Regions from separate parts of the Kurthia sp. Dielmo genome, predicted to be linked through region 1. Evidence: riboswitches for the same ligand, from Rfam matches in the RefSeq annotation. Region 1 holds a riboswitch; each other region holds the start of a gene.

Evidence for each region. Region 1 has a riboswitch for S-adenosylmethionine ahead of KTHG_RS04535 (methionine biosynthesis PLP-dependent protein). Riboswitches for the same ligand answer to the same signal wherever they lie in the genome.
Region 2: linked by a shared signal. The riboswitch ahead of metA (homoserine O-acetyltransferase MetA) and the one ahead of KTHG_RS04535 (methionine biosynthesis PLP-dependent protein) in region 1 are both predicted to bind S-adenosylmethionine.
Region 3: linked by a shared signal. The riboswitch ahead of KTHG_RS00860 (methionine ABC transporter ATP-binding protein) and the one ahead of KTHG_RS04535 (methionine biosynthesis PLP-dependent protein) in region 1 are both predicted to bind S-adenosylmethionine.

Annotation. Positions count from the first base shown of each region.
Region 1 is NZ_HE578956.1:837,381-843,246, forward strand. It holds gene KTHG_RS04505 (DegV family protein) at 1-84, shown strand, start outside; gene KTHG_RS04510 (SGNH/GDSL hydrolase family protein) at 171-995, shown strand; gene KTHG_RS04515 (YpmS family protein) at 982-1,575, shown strand; gene msrA (peptide-methionine (S)-S-oxide reductase MsrA) at 1,582-2,118, shown strand; gene msrB (peptide-methionine (R)-S-oxide reductase MsrB) at 2,108-2,533, shown strand; gene KTHG_RS04530 (PLP-dependent transferase) at 2,594-3,775, opposite strand; gene KTHG_RS04535 (methionine biosynthesis PLP-dependent protein) at 3,768-4,883, opposite strand; SAM riboswitch class I at 4,960-5,058, opposite strand; gene KTHG_RS04540 (SH3 domain-containing protein) at 5,242-5,866, opposite strand, start outside.
Region 2 is NZ_HE578957.1:280,169-284,859, reverse strand. It holds gene KTHG_RS06295 (amino acid permease) at 1-1,007, shown strand, start outside; gene KTHG_RS06290 (sigma-54 interaction domain-containing protein) at 1,118-2,737, shown strand; SAM riboswitch class I at 2,804-2,909, shown strand; gene metA (homoserine O-acetyltransferase MetA) at 2,979-3,926, shown strand; gene KTHG_RS06280 (patatin-like phospholipase family protein) at 4,095-4,691, shown strand, end outside.
Region 3 is NZ_HE578956.1:81,241-85,931, forward strand. It holds gene KTHG_RS00850 (pyridoxal phosphate-dependent aminotransferase) at 1-990, opposite strand, end outside; gene KTHG_RS00855 (carbon-nitrogen family hydrolase) at 1,095-1,886, shown strand; SAM riboswitch class I at 1,969-2,069, shown strand; gene KTHG_RS00860 (methionine ABC transporter ATP-binding protein) at 2,156-3,157, shown strand; gene KTHG_RS00865 (methionine ABC transporter permease) at 3,159-3,848, shown strand; gene KTHG_RS00870 (MetQ/NlpA family ABC transporter substrate-binding protein) at 3,861-4,691, shown strand, end outside.

The DNA.
Region 1 (5,866 bases):
GATGTTCGATTTAATGTGACGTCTCCAATCATTAGTACGCATACAGGTGTCGGTGCGATTGGTTTAAGCTATTATGCAGAATAATCACATCACATTAGTTTAAAAACACTGCAATTAGTAGTAACATTAAAGTTGTCCATAGGGGCAACTTTTTTTAGTGGGAGATGGGTATGAGAAAGGTTTGGGCAGTATGTGTGATGGTGCTATCAATTAGCGTGCTTAGTGCATGTGATATTACATCACAATTAGAAGACAGTGGCTGGGTGCCGTTTAGCGATAAAAAGAATATCAAAGATAAGCCAATTCATTATGTGTCCTTAGGAGATTCCTTGACTGAGGGTGTTGGCGATGAGAAAAATCAAGGTGGGTATGTAGGACGTCTTGCAAAAGAAATGCAAACATGGGATGGAGTAAAAAGTGTTACTGTAACGAATGCTGCAAAGAAAGGGCGTCGTAGCGATCAATTATTAGCGCAACTTGAGAGTGGCGAATTAGATGATACATTAAAGAATGCTGATATTATTACATTTACAATTGGCGGCAATGATATTATGAAAATTGTAAAATCTCATATGAGCAGTCTTGATAAAGGAGACTTTGACCGTGAGTTACCTTCGTACGAAAAGCGCTATGAGAAAATATTCCAAGCAATTCGTGAACAAAATAAGAAAGTGCCCATTATTGCAATAGGTGTGTATAATCCATTTACGGTTTACACAAATGATGTAGGGCAAACAGATATCATTATGAAGGAATATAACGATGTCATGCGTACGATTATCGAACAGGAAAATCATTATGCGATTTTTGTACCAATTAATGATTTATTTGTCTCGGATGATGATAGTGTTTATCATAATGATTACTTCCATCCGAATGCAAAAGGATATCGTTTAATGGAACATCGTATTTTAACGACACTCGAACAGGAAGATTTATATAGTTTATCAAGTGGAAACTTGGACATGGGGGGAAATAGCGATGATAAAAAATAAATGGAAATTGGCTTTCTTTACACTACTAGCACTTATTATCATTGCGCTTGTTGTATTATTTGTCATGGTGACATCTTCAAGTGAAGACCAAGCTATTCCAACGAATTTAAACCAAATTAATGGTAGTGAAGTGACAGTCAAAGCGACAGCAGATGATTTTGAAACCTTAGCGAATCATTTTATTAGTGATGCAACGGCAGATACACAAATGCCGATGAAAATGTTTGTAGACAAAGATATTACATTGACGAGCAAGGTGAGTGTTCTTGGGGCAACCTTACCAGTGACAATGGATTTTGACCCGTCAATTGATGACAAAGGTAATTTAATTTTAAAGCAGACAAGTATTGCTATCGGACGTCTAGATATTCCTACACAGACGGCATTGAAACTAGTAAAAGACTCAGGGAAACTACCGGATTTTATTACGATTCAACCGAGCGAGAATCAAGCATATATTAATTTGAATGCTATTGAAGTGCCTGTTTCAAAAGGGACGGATGCCTATGTTCGTGCCACAAAATTTGATTTAAATAATGATGAGATTGAATTGAAAGTAATTATTCCATCGAAGGAGTAGAGAGCGATGACAAAACAAGTTGCAACATTTGCTGGTGGTTGTTTTTGGTGTATGGTGAAGCCATTTGATGAACAACCAGGAATTGAAGCTGTTATTTCAGGGTATACAGGTGGCACAGTTGAAAATCCAACGTATGAACAAGTTTGTTCGGAGACAACAGGGCATTATGAAGCAGTTCAAATAATTTTTGATGATGCTATTTATCCATATGAAAAATTAGTAGAACTTTATTGGAAGCTAATAGACCCAACGGATGCAGGAGGACAGTTTTATGACCGCGGCGGCAGTTATCAAACGGCTATTTTTTACCACGATGATAAACAAAAAGAAATTGCAGAAGCCTCAAGAGATGCATTACAAGCTTCTGGAAAATTTCAGCAGCCAATTGTTGTAAAGATTTTACCTGCAAAGCCTTTTTATGTGGCAGAAGCGTATCATCAACAGTATTATAAAAAAAATCCGATGCATTACGAGCGTTATTCACATGGCTCAGGACGCGTCGCATTTCAACAACAACATTGGGGGAATATTTATGAAAAATAAAGAACAACGTTTAAAAGAGTTAACAGATATGCAATATCATGTAACACAAGAAGAAGGTACAGAGCCACCGTACAGCAATGAATTTGATGAGCATTTTGAGGAAGGTTTGTATGTTGATATTGTATCAGGAGAACCTTTATTTACATCAAAAGAGAAATTCAACTCGGGTTGTGGTTGGCCGGCATTTACAAAACCAATCGATGCATTAACTGAAAATACAGATACACGCTTTGGTATGCTGCGCACGGAAGTACGTAGTAAAGAAGCCGATTCACATTTAGGACATGTGTTTCCGGATGGTCCTGTAGAATCAGGCGGCTTACGTTATTGTATTAATTCAGCAGCACTACGTTTTGTGCCGAAAGCAGAATTAGAACAACAAGGATATGGCGAATATTTGTCTCATTTTGAATAACTATTGTCTCCATAAAAAAACAGGAATCGCTTTGGCGGTTCCTGTTTTTTGTATGAATTTTTATTTTACGGCTGTTGCTTCTACTGCTTTTGCAAATGCTTGTTCAAAGTCTTGGATTAAATCATCCACATTTTCTAAGCCGACAGAGAGGCGTAATAAGCCTTCTGTAATACCACGCTTATCGCGCTCTTCTTTTGGTATTGCTGCATGACTCATTGTGACAGGATAAGAAAGAATGGATTCTACGCCACCTAAACTTACGGCGAAAATAGGGATTTGTACATTTTCAACAAATACTTTTGTAAATTCTTTTGAGGGTAATTCAAAAGAAAGAACTGCACCTGCACTTGTGGCTTGCTTGAAGTGTGTAGTATGCCCTGGATGTGACGTAAGACCAGGGTAGTGAACCGCTGTAACATAGTCACTTTTCTCAAGGAAATGCGCGATTTTCTCAGCAGAGGCGCTTTCTAGCGTTAGGCGAGCATTCAATGTCTTGATGCCTTGAATAAGTGAAAAGGAATCCTGTGCACCTAAAATGGCACCCATTGAATTTTGCATGAAATAAATATCATTGCCGATTTCTTCATCTTTTGTCACAGCAAGACCTGCGATGATATCACTATGTCCACCAAGGAATTTTGTGGCGCTATGAAGAATAACATCTGCACCTAAATCAAGCGGCTTTTGATAAAGTGGCGTCATAAATGTATTATCAACAAATGTTTTTAACTGATGTTTTTTAGCAAGGGCGATAACCCCTGATAAATCTGTAATGCCTAATAAAGGATTAGCAGGTGTTTCTGCGTATAATACTTTTGTGTTGTCTTGAATGGCTGCTTCCACTTCATTTAAGTTAGAGAAGTCTGCAAATGTATGTGTAATATTGTATTTTGGTAATACTTTCGTGACGAAGCGATATGTACCACCATATACCTCTGAAGTAATAACAATATGATCGCCTGCATTTAGTGTTAACAGGGCAGAAGCGATTGCGGCGATGCCTGATGAAAACGCGAAGCCACGTGTACCATGTTCTAATTCAGCAATTGTATTTTCAAGTGCTTGACGAGTAGGGTTGCCTGAACGGCTATAGTCAAATGGCCCAAAGCTATCAAAATGCTCTTGGTCGAATGTAGAGGATAAGTAGATTGGTACGTTGACTGCACCTGTTTTAGCCTCATAGTCGCCACGTGTAGAAGCGGTAATTAATGTTGTTTCAAAGTTTTCATTATGATTAGTCATGTGTTGTCACTCCTTCTAATGTTGCGAAAACGCGTTGTAGGTCTGCTGTTAAATCGTCGACATCTTCTAAGCCAACAGAGAAGCGTAAGAGTGAAGCATCTACACCTCGCGCATTACGCTCTTCTTCAGGGATATCTGCGTGTGTTTGTGTTGTTGGGTAGGTGATAAAACTTTCAACGCCACCAAGGCTCTCAGCGAACGCAATGAGGTCAATTCCTTCTAAAAATGTTGGTACCCACTCAGCTTTTTGTAGGCGGAATGAAATCATGCCACCAAGACCAGCATAAAGGACATCTTTCACTTCTGGCTGTGCAGTTAAAAATTCTACGAGTGCAGTGGCATTTTTCGTATGCTGTTTCATACGTAAATGAAGTGTTTTTAAACCGCGAATTAATAACCAACAGTCAAAGGCACCAAGTGTTGCGCCACTTGCATTATGTAGTAAAAATAGTTGTTCACTTAATTCTTCACCTTTTGCAACAACAAGGCCCGCTAGAACATCATTGTGTCCGCCAATATACTTCGTGGCACTATGTAAAACGATGTCAGCACCAAGCTCGATAGGACGTTGATAGTAGGGTGTTAAAAATGTATTATCGACAATCAACAATAGATTATGTTCATGTGCAAGCACTGCATAATCTTCAATTGAAATTTCTTGCATTAATGGGTTTGTAGGTGTTTCAATAAAAATTGCTTTTGTTTTATCATTGATTAGTGCTGCGACTTCATTGATATCTTTGAATGGATTAAAATGCGCTTTTATATCGTATTGTTGTTCATATTGCTTAGCTAAACGATATGTACCTCCATATAAGTCATCGGGATAGATTATTTCATCTCCCGCTTTAAATAAAGAGAAGACAAGTCCTACAGCAGCCATACCGCTACTACAGGCAAATCCAGCTGTCCCACCTTCTAAATCAGCAATGCCACTTTCTAAAACATCGCGTGTAGGGTTTTTCGTACGTGTATAGTCATAACCTGTTGATTGACCAAGGCCTGGGTGACGATAGGCCGTTGATAAATAAATGGGTGTATTAATTGCACCGGTGCGTTCATCTGAATTATTACCAAGCTGTGCTAATTTTGTTTCGATTGTTGTCATATGTCATCATCCTTTATGAATAAAATAAAAACACCCCGATCTACACAGTAGAAAGGGGCACTTGAAAATACGTCCTTTCTTATCTGTAAGACTATGTCTTCGCGGATGTAGCACCTTCCAATGGGGGTTGCTGAGATGTCAATGGGCCACGTCCCTCAATCTCTCTCGATAAGAAAATCTATTAAGTTAATAAGATATAATCAATTAATGGAATTCTAACACTAATTGACAATTGTGACAATATAAAATCTGAAAAATTACAAAAATCAGAAAAAGAAAACGATTATATGATTATTAGTTTAAAAATTACATAAAAAAAGAACCGCAAAAGCGATTCTTTTAAATAGCGTAGCGCAGATTACTTAACGCTTTTTAATTGGAATACTGTTTTTGTGCCTTTTGTGATTTTCACAACGCCTGTTGTTGGCGCAATATAATACGTTTCATTGCCAACTTTAACTGTAATTGTGTTAGTGAATTTACCAGCTTTTGTTGTCACTGTTTTGTTCACGCCTGTTACTTTATAAGTCGTGGAGCCGTTCTTATACGTGTCACCAACTGCGAAAGGATAGTTTAATAATTTCACTGCTTTTTCGCCAGCTTTTTTATAGTAAAGACCTTTATTAGCTACTTCTTTTAAATAAACTGTTGATGTTTTGTTTGTTTTGCTATCGTGCATTGTCCATACCGTATAGCCTGAAGATGTTTTTTTACCTTTGCTAGAAAGGGTTACATTAGAGCCATTATGAGCGTATTTATACGTTTTAGCTGTTTGTAAGTTGTAGCCTTTTTTCGTTGTGTTTGCAGGTGTTGATGGCTTTGTTGTCGTAGCAGGTTTTTTTGCACCAATATAATCTTTATACACATAAGCTGTGCTGTTATTATATTTGATTTTTACCCAACCATCTTTTGTTGTACCATAAGCAGTTACTTTTGTTCCAGGTGTTAATTTACCAAGAATTTTCGATGATACATTGCCTTTT
Region 2 (4,691 bases), on a different contig from region 1:
TACTACTAACAGCCATTAATTTATACTCCGTTAAAACATTTGGTGAATTTGAATACTGGTTAGCATTTATTAAAGTAGGGGCTATCATCGTGTTCTTAGTAGTCGGCGCCTTAATGATTTTTGGTGTGTTACCGACGTTTGAACATAATGGCTTTGCATTTATACAAGAGGCAGGTGGTTTTGCGCCAAATGGTGTGCTACCAATCTTTACAGGGATTGTATTCGTTATTTTCTCTATTTGCGGGGCAGAGGTAGCCGCCATTGCAGCGGGTGAATCAGAGGATCCAAAGCGTAATATCGTCCGTGCTATTAATAATGTTATTTATCGTTTAGCATTGTTCTTCGTTGGTTCGGTATTAATTATGATTTGTATTATTCCGTGGAATAACACGGAACTACTAGCAGCGCCATACGCCAACATTTTAGAAATGGCCGGTCTTCCGATGGCTGCACAGCTAATGCAAATTGTTATTTTTACATCACTTATTTCCGTAATGAACTCTGCGATTTTCACAAGTTCACGTATGTTACTTGGTATGGCTGAAAAAGGTGATGCACCAGCGATTTTCATGAAGCTATCGAAGAAAAGCAGTGCACCAACATTTGCAATCATTGGCAGTACGGTTGTCGCATACTTTTGTGCCATTCTTTACTTTATTTCGCCAGATGTTATTTTCTACTTCTTAGGTAATGCAGTTGGTGCCTTAATGATTATCGTGTATATTTTTATTGCGGTCGCACATATTCGTTTCCGTAAACAGTATGAAAAAATGGAAACAGAGCCACTTGCGATTAAAATGTGGCTATTCCCGTATTTAACGTATGTCACGATTGCGATGCTTGCGGGTGTGTATCTTTGTCAGATGTTCATTTCATCCTTGCAGGCCCAGTTTTATATGAGTACGATACTCGTTATTTTCGTCGTTGGTAGCTTCTTCCTACGTGAGCGCCTGAAGAAAACAACGCTTACGACTGCAAATGCTACACGAAATGCAGATGTAGAATAGCTTATGGAAATGGCAGGAATTCCTACTGGGGGATTCCTGTTTTTTCATGCGGACAAGTGCTTTTTTTTCCACAATGTTCATGTTAAGCTAGGCTTCGGAGGGGATTGTCGATGGAATTAAAACAAATGATTACGTATATTTTGACCGATCACCAGTTTCAGTGGATTTCTAGTAATAGTGAGCAGCCACCGCAGCAATATGCAGAGATTATTGAACAATTCCGTATAGAACAACAAACCTATTTGGATTTAGAACATTGCTTTGTACATATTATTGAACTTGAAGCATCGTATTTATTTATTATTCACGATAAAGAGATGACGACATCGTGGCAATTTATCGAACATGTGTTGAACTCGGTTAGTGATGGATTGACAATCTGTAATTCAGATGGCATTATCGTTTTTCAAAATGAGGCCGATCGCAAGATGTTTGAGGTCGATGCGCGCTATTTACCAGTGATGGAATTTGTTGAACGCGGCATTATGAATGAGTCGGTGACCATGAAAGTGCTAAAATCGAAAAAGCGGGAAGACATCGTGCAAACATTCGCCAATGGACATGTCGTATTAGTAACGGCGCTACCGATTTTTGATGAGGCGGGCAATGTGGAATATGTTGTCGCCAATTCACGTGAAATGACTGAACTACGTGACATGGAGCGCACGATTGAACGCTTAGAGTCACAGAGTGCACAGTATAAGGAACAACTTGAAGCATTAAAGCAACAATCTTCAACGAGCTTGATTGCTGTTTCTAAAGCGATGCGCCAAGTGATTGAAAAAGCCACACGCATTGCCAACGTCGATTCGACGGTACTTATTTCGGGGGAATCAGGTGCAGGTAAGGAAGAATTAACGAAATTAATTCATCAGCGAAGTCACCGTGCACAAAAGCCGATGATTACGGTCAATTGCGGTGCTATTCCAGAAAATTTATTAGAGTCGGAGCTTTTTGGCTATATGGGTGGTGCGTTTACTGGGGCGAATAAAACAGGGAAACCTGGTCTTTTTGAACTTGCCTCTGGAGGTACACTTTTCCTCGATGAAATTGGCGAGATGCCATTATCGCTACAAGTAAAGCTACTACGCGTATTACAAGAATCAGAAATCACCCGTGTAGGAGGGATTAAACCGATTCCAGTGGATGTGCGGATCATTACCGCAACGAATCGTAATTTATATGATATGGTGCAGCGCGGTGAATTTCGCGAGGATTTATTTTATCGTTTAAATATTATTCCGCTACGTATTCCACCACTGCGTGAACGTAAGGAGGATATTGCACCGCTTGCATACCGATTTTTACATTTAGTAATGGAGAAATATAGCATTGAGCGTACGATTGAGGAAGCAGCAGTCGACCGTCTTACGCAGTATTATTGGCCGGGAAATATTCGTCAGCTGAAAAATTTTATTGAACGCGTTAGTTTATTAACGCAGCAGTCGACCATTACCCTGCAATACATTCAGCGAGAATTTCAAAAGCCGGAGTATCAACAGCATAATCCAGTGCCGTTGGTCGATGATACGTTCACACAAACGCCTATTTATGATCAGAATCAGACACTAAAAAATCAAGTGGATGCCTTTGAGCGAAAAGTGATTAAAGAGGCGCTCGGACAATACCCTAGCATTCGTCAAACAGCGAAGGCATTAGGCTGTAATCAGTCGACACTTGTGCGTAAGATTCAAAAATACCAGCTCGAAAAACAAGTATCCTATGAATAATATTCTATTTTTTCAGAAAAGTTTGCAAAGTATTTGAAATTTTGCTATGATAACTGAAACTGCATAGTCTTATCAAGAGAAGCCGAGGGAAAAGGCCCGACGACGCTTCAGCAACCTCTACACTAGTAGAAAGGTGCTAACTCCTACAAGTTTTGTACTTGGAAGATAAGAAACGGATAAATTGCCCTTCTTATTTTTATTAAGAAGGGCTTTTTTTACGAATTTGAGGGGGTTCAGGAACATGCCAATTAACATTCCACAATATTTACCGGCAACAGAACGATTAAAAGAAGAGAAGATTTTCGTTATGGAGGAGGAGCGCTCAAAGAGCCAAAATATTCGTCCATTAAATATTTTAATTTTCAACTTAATGCCTGAAAAAGAAAAAACAGAATTACAGCTGTTACGTTTATTAGGAAATACACCACTACAAGTGAATGTCACGTTCTTAAATACCGCAACACATGAGTCAAAAAATGTGTCAAAATCACATTTAGAAACATTTTATTCAACATTTCATGAAATCAAAAAAGATCGGTATGATGGTATGATCATCACCGGTGCACCCATCGAATTATTTGAGTTTGATGAGGTCGATTTCTGGGAGGAGCATAAAGAAATTTTGGACTGGGCACAGGAGCATGTGACGTCAACGATGCATATTTGTTGGGGCGCACAAGCAGCACTGTATCATTATTATGGCATTGGAAAATACCCACTTGAAACGAAGTGCTCTGGTATTTTTGACCATGAAGTATATGATAGCACTGTGAAACTACTTCGTGGCTTTAACGACATTTACCCAGCACCGCACTCGCGTAATACATCGATATCAACGGAAGCGGTAAAAAATCATCCAGACATTGAATTATTATCCGAATCAGATGAAGCAGGTGCTTTTTTAATGATTTCAAAAGATGAACGTCATGTGCTCGTGACCGGGCATTTAGAATATGATGCGGATACACTAGCATTAGAGTATGAGCGCGATGTCGCACGGGGCTTAAATCCAGAACTACCAAAACATTATTTCCCTGAAGATGACCCAACGAAAAAACCGCGTAATACATGGCGTTCACATACGCATTTATTATTCTCAAACTGGTTAAATTACTATGTATACCAAGAAACGCCATATGATTGGGTAGACAAAGGTGAAAATCATTCGCTAACGTCTTCCTGTTTATAAATAGATGAAAAACTAAAAAGAGAACAGAAAAAGACACTTTCAGGAGGCAAGCTTTGGAAGTGTTTTTTGATGGACAAAAATGAAAAGCATATTTATACGAAAACAATATGACAGTTTTTCACATTTAGTGTACGATAAATAGGCAGAAAAATAAGGGAAGTGGCGACAGTGAACGAAACGAGTTTGATTTTAGAAGGGGGTACATTCCGCACCATTTATACGAGCGGTGTACTGGATGCCTTATTACGCGAAGAGATTATGATGCCCTATATTATTGGGATTTCAGCGGGGGCAATTAATTTATGCTCCTATATTTCAAAGCAGCCTGAGCGTACGATGCGCGTCTTTACGGAGTATCGACATGATAAGCGTTATGTAGGTATGCGAAACTTCTTAACAGAACGCTCATTATTTGGGTTAGACTTTGGTTGGAATGTGTTGCCAAATCAGCTTGAATTATTTGATTGGCAAACATTCCGTAGCTACGAAGGCACAGCGCTTGCGGGCGTGACAAATGCTCTTACAGGTGAAGTGGAATTTATGGACGTACAGACGATGGATACTGATAGTCAGTTGTTGCGTGCTACTTGTGCGATTCCGGTCATGTTTCCGGAAATAAAATTAAATGGCGTGCCGTATTATGACGGTGGATTAGCAGACCCGATTCCAGTGCAACATGCCATTGATGAGGGATATGAGAAGCATGTTATCGTCTTAACGCGTCCAAAAGGTTATTACAAAACGATGGACCGCCAAACAAAAGCA
Region 3 (4,691 bases), 760 kb from region 1:
GCTAGGAACAGGCAGCCATGCAAAGAAGCTACCCGCTGGAATGGTAATGTCCCAGCCGATTTTTGCGGCAGCCTCTTTTAAAGCATGACGACGCGATTCATAAATCGCTAGCTGCTCTGTCACACATTGCTGTGAGGAGGTTAGCGCAACAGCACCGGCATGCTGGATAGCAGGGAATAGACTGCAATAGAGATGGTCCTGAATAAGATTTAAGCCAGCAATCATGTCGCGATTTCCGACTGCAAAGCCAACGCGCCAGCCGGCCATATTATACGTTTTTGATAGCGTATAAAATTCAACACCGATCTCTTTAGCGCCCGCGGTTTGCAGGAAGCTTGGTGGACGAATGCCATCATAGCCAAGTGAACCATAGGCGAAATCATGCATCACTGCAATATCATGCTCCTTGGCTAATGCGACGGTTTCAGCGAAAAATTCGGGTGTTGCAACAGCGCCTGTCGGATTGTTTGGATAGTTGATATACAAAAGCTTTGCAGCCTGTTTTTGTGCCGGAGTTAATGCATTGTAGTCCGGTAAAAACTGATTGTCAGCCGTTAGTGGCATCGTTTCAAATTGGATATTGGCTAGGGCTACACCGGATAAATAATCAGGGTACCCTGGGTCAGGTAATAGCATTGTATCACCCTCATCTAGCATAACCATTGGCAATTCCACTAAGCCTGCTTTGGCACCGAATAAAATGGCGACTTCCGTATTAGGGTCAATATCAACATCGTATTCACGTTTATAAAATGTGGCGATTGCCTCTTTAAACTCTACTGTACCACGAAATGGTGAATATTTGTGCATGCTAGGGTCAGCGGTTGCTTGTTGCATCGCCTCAATAATATGTGTTGGTGTTGGACGGTCTGGGTTCCCTTGTCCTAAGTTAATGACATCGCGTCCTTCTGCCATTGCTTCTGCCACATTTTTTGATAGCTTCGCGAAAAATTGCTCAGGAAGTTGTTGCATCTTTTTTGATAAATTCATGTAGGTGCCTCCAAAAATAATCTATTGTATAATAGAAAGAAATATTCTGAAAATTATTCTCATAGTAGACCTTTTTCAGAAAAATGTCTATAGGTGGTGTCGTGATGAAATTAGGCTGTATTCAATTTAAAGTCGCAACAGGCGATGTAGAAAAAAACTATGCACGCGTAAATGAATTGGTACGCGAAGCACACGCAAAAGGTGCAGAACTCGTCGTTTTACCAGAGATGTGGAATTCAAGCTATGCACTGAAAAAATTAGACGAGCTAGCAGATCCAAATGGTGAGCGCGCAAAGAAATTTTTAAGTGAGCTTGCGAAGGAGTTAGGCATTCATATCGTTGGTGGCTCTGTTTCGACGAAAAAAGGCGACAAATTTTATAATACGATGCTTGTGTTTAATAAAGACGGTGAGCAGGTTGGTGAATACGACAAAGCACATTTATTCCGCTTGATGGATGAGCATTTATATTTAGCAGCGGGCTCAGGACAAAATAATTTCAAATTAGGTGACTTAGATGCGGCGGGCGTCATTTGCTATGATATTCGTTTCCCAGAATGGCTACGCCTCCATGCGCTAAACGGTGCGAAGGTCATTTTCGTTTCGGCACAGTGGCCAACACCTCGCATTGATCATTGGAAAACATTATTACAAGCGCGTGCGATTGAAAATCAATGCTTTATCGTTGCGGTAAATCGTACAAGTCATAAGCCAGAAAACTTTAACGGCAACTCAATGGTGATTGAACCGTGGGGTGAAGTATTATGGACGGGTGATGCAGAGGAAGAGCTAGCGATTGTCGATGTTGATTTTGATAAGGTCGATGAGGTACGCAAAAAAATTCCTGTGTATGATGACCGTCGCCCAGAGCTATATCAAGATATTTTGAAAAATTAAGTTTTTTCTGAAAAAATATTGACAATGGACGTAAAAAGAAATACTATTGATGACATAATCATAAAAACAACTAAATAACTAGGATTTATCAAGAGCGACGGAGGGATAGGCCCGATGATGTCCAGCAACCCCCATTATGGGAAGGTGCTAATTCCTACAGAATGTATTTCTGAAAGATAAATAGCGTTTATTATAGAAAGCGTCTTTCAGAGGAAAGGCGCTTTTTTGTTTTCTGAAAAAGTAATTTTACAAGAATAAGAGGTATGCGCATGATTGAAATAAACAATGTCTCAAAAGTATATCGAGCAAAGAAAAAAGAAGTTATCGGTGTAGATAATGTCAATCTTACAATTAATGACGGCGAAATATTCGGAATAGTCGGATATTCAGGTGCCGGGAAGAGTTCATTATTACGTTGCATCAATTTATTGGAGCAGCCAACAGATGGTGAGATTTTAGTTGATGGTCAAAATTTAATGACACTATCAGGTAAAGAACTACGGCAGGCACGCCTAAAAATCGGTATGATTTTTCAGCATTTCCACTTGATTGACCAAAAGACAGTCGGTGAAAATATTGAGTTTTCATTAAAGGCTGCGAATGTCGCAAAAGACAAACGCGAAGCACGCATTAAGGAACTACTCACAATGGTTGGGCTGTCTGATAAGAAGGACGTTTTTCCCGGTCAGCTATCAGGTGGTCAAAAGCAACGTGTAGGTATCGCAAGAGCGTTAGCGAACGAACCAACGATTTTATTATGTGATGAAGCCACATCCGCACTCGACCCGACGACAACGACAGCCATTTTAAAATTATTGAAAAAAATTAATCGTGAGCTTGGTATCACCATCGTCTTAATCACGCATGAGATGGAAGTAGTCAAAGAGATTTGTGATCGCATGGCAATTATGCAAAACGGACGTGTTGTCGAGCATGGCAGTGTGTACGATATTTTTGCCAATCCAACAAACCCATTAACGCAGGAATTTATCGGCAGTGTTGTGTCCTTTGATATTCCATCAGAAATTATGCATACATTTAATGGCACTATCGTCAAAGTATTATTTAAGGGCGATACCGCAGGGCAAGGAATTATTTCCGATATGCTACAGCAATTTGAAGTACGAGGAAATTTCCTTCACGGTACGATTGAGTACATACAAGAGCGTCCACTCGGCATCTTCATCATGGAATTAATCGGTGACGGACAAGATATTAACCGCGCCATTACGTATATGGAATCTCGCGGCGTAACAGTGGAGGTGCAGTAATATGTTTGATTTCGCTCATTTTACATCGATGCTCCCAGACATTTGGACATCCTTTGGCCAAACGCTATTAATGGTTGGCATTTCATTAGTAGTCGTACTCGTTATTGGGTTGCCACTTGGCTTATTATTATTCATCACAAGTCATGGTTTTTTCGCCGTACGTAACTCCGGCAAAAAGGTAAATCGCATCGTCAATAATGTGTTAAGTTTTGTAATTAACTTTGTGCGCTCGATTCCATACATTATTTTATTAGTCGCACTTATTCCGTTAACTAAAGTGCTTATTGGTGACACAACAGGTCCACTCGCTGTGAGTGTTTCGTTATCTGTTGCGGCCATTCCATTTTTCGCACGACTTGTCGAAACATCATTAAAAGAAATTAGTAAAGGGGTTATCGAAGCGGCAATCGCAGCAGGTGCCTCTCCTTGGTTAATCATCAAGGAAGTATTATTACCAGAAGCAAAATCAGGGATTATTCAAGGCATTACGATGACAATCATTAGCTTGATTGCGTACTCTGCGATGGCAGGTACAATCGGCGGCGGTGGTGTCGGAGACTTAGCGATTCGCTTCGGTTACTATCGCTATGACGATACGATTATGATTGCAACGATTGTTATTTTAGTTATTCTCGTTCAGGCTGTACAAATCTTGGGCGATACGATAGCAAAAAAAGTGAATAGAAAATAGGGGGATTTGAATATGAAAAAGTGGTTAGTAGCAGTTTTGTTAGTTATTGTGACCGCAGCACTTGCGGCGTGTGGTAGCGGTGACGCGAAAGATACAGACAAGGAAACAACGTCAAAAGAAATTACAATCGGTGCAACAGCCGGTCCATATAGCGATATGCTGAAAAAGGCCATTGTTCCAGGTCTTGAGGAGAAAGGCTACAAAGTAACATTAAAAGAATTCAGTGATTATATCCAACCAAACAATGCATTAGATAACGGCGATATTGATGCCAACCTATTCCAGCACTCTGTATACTTAGAAAACTTCAATAAAGAAAATGATACAAAATTAAAAGCATTAATTATCGTGCCAACAGCTCCAATGGGCTTCTTCTCTGAAAAATATAAAACGATTGATGAATTACCAGAAGGCGCTAAAATCTCAATTGCAAATGACCCATCAAACTTAGCACGTACGCTGAAATCATTAAAAGAACAAGGCTTAATCGAAATTAGCGACGATGTAGATCCATTAGTCGCGTCAACAAAAGATATTACGAAAAATCCGAAAAACTTTGAGTTTAAAGAAATCGAAGCGGCTGGCTTACCACGCGCAATCGAAACATCTGATTTAGCGGGTGTCCCAGGAAACTTCGCATTAGCAGCCAACTTAAACTTAGAAGATGCGGTATTTTTAGAAGATATGCCAGATCAATTCCGTAATGTTGTCGCAGTACGCGAGGCAGACGAGAATTCACAGTTATCAAAAGATATTAAAGCCGTAGTTGAATCAGCAGATTTCGAAAAAACAATCGATACAGAATTTAAAGGCTTTGGTAAACCAGACTGGATGAAAAAGAAA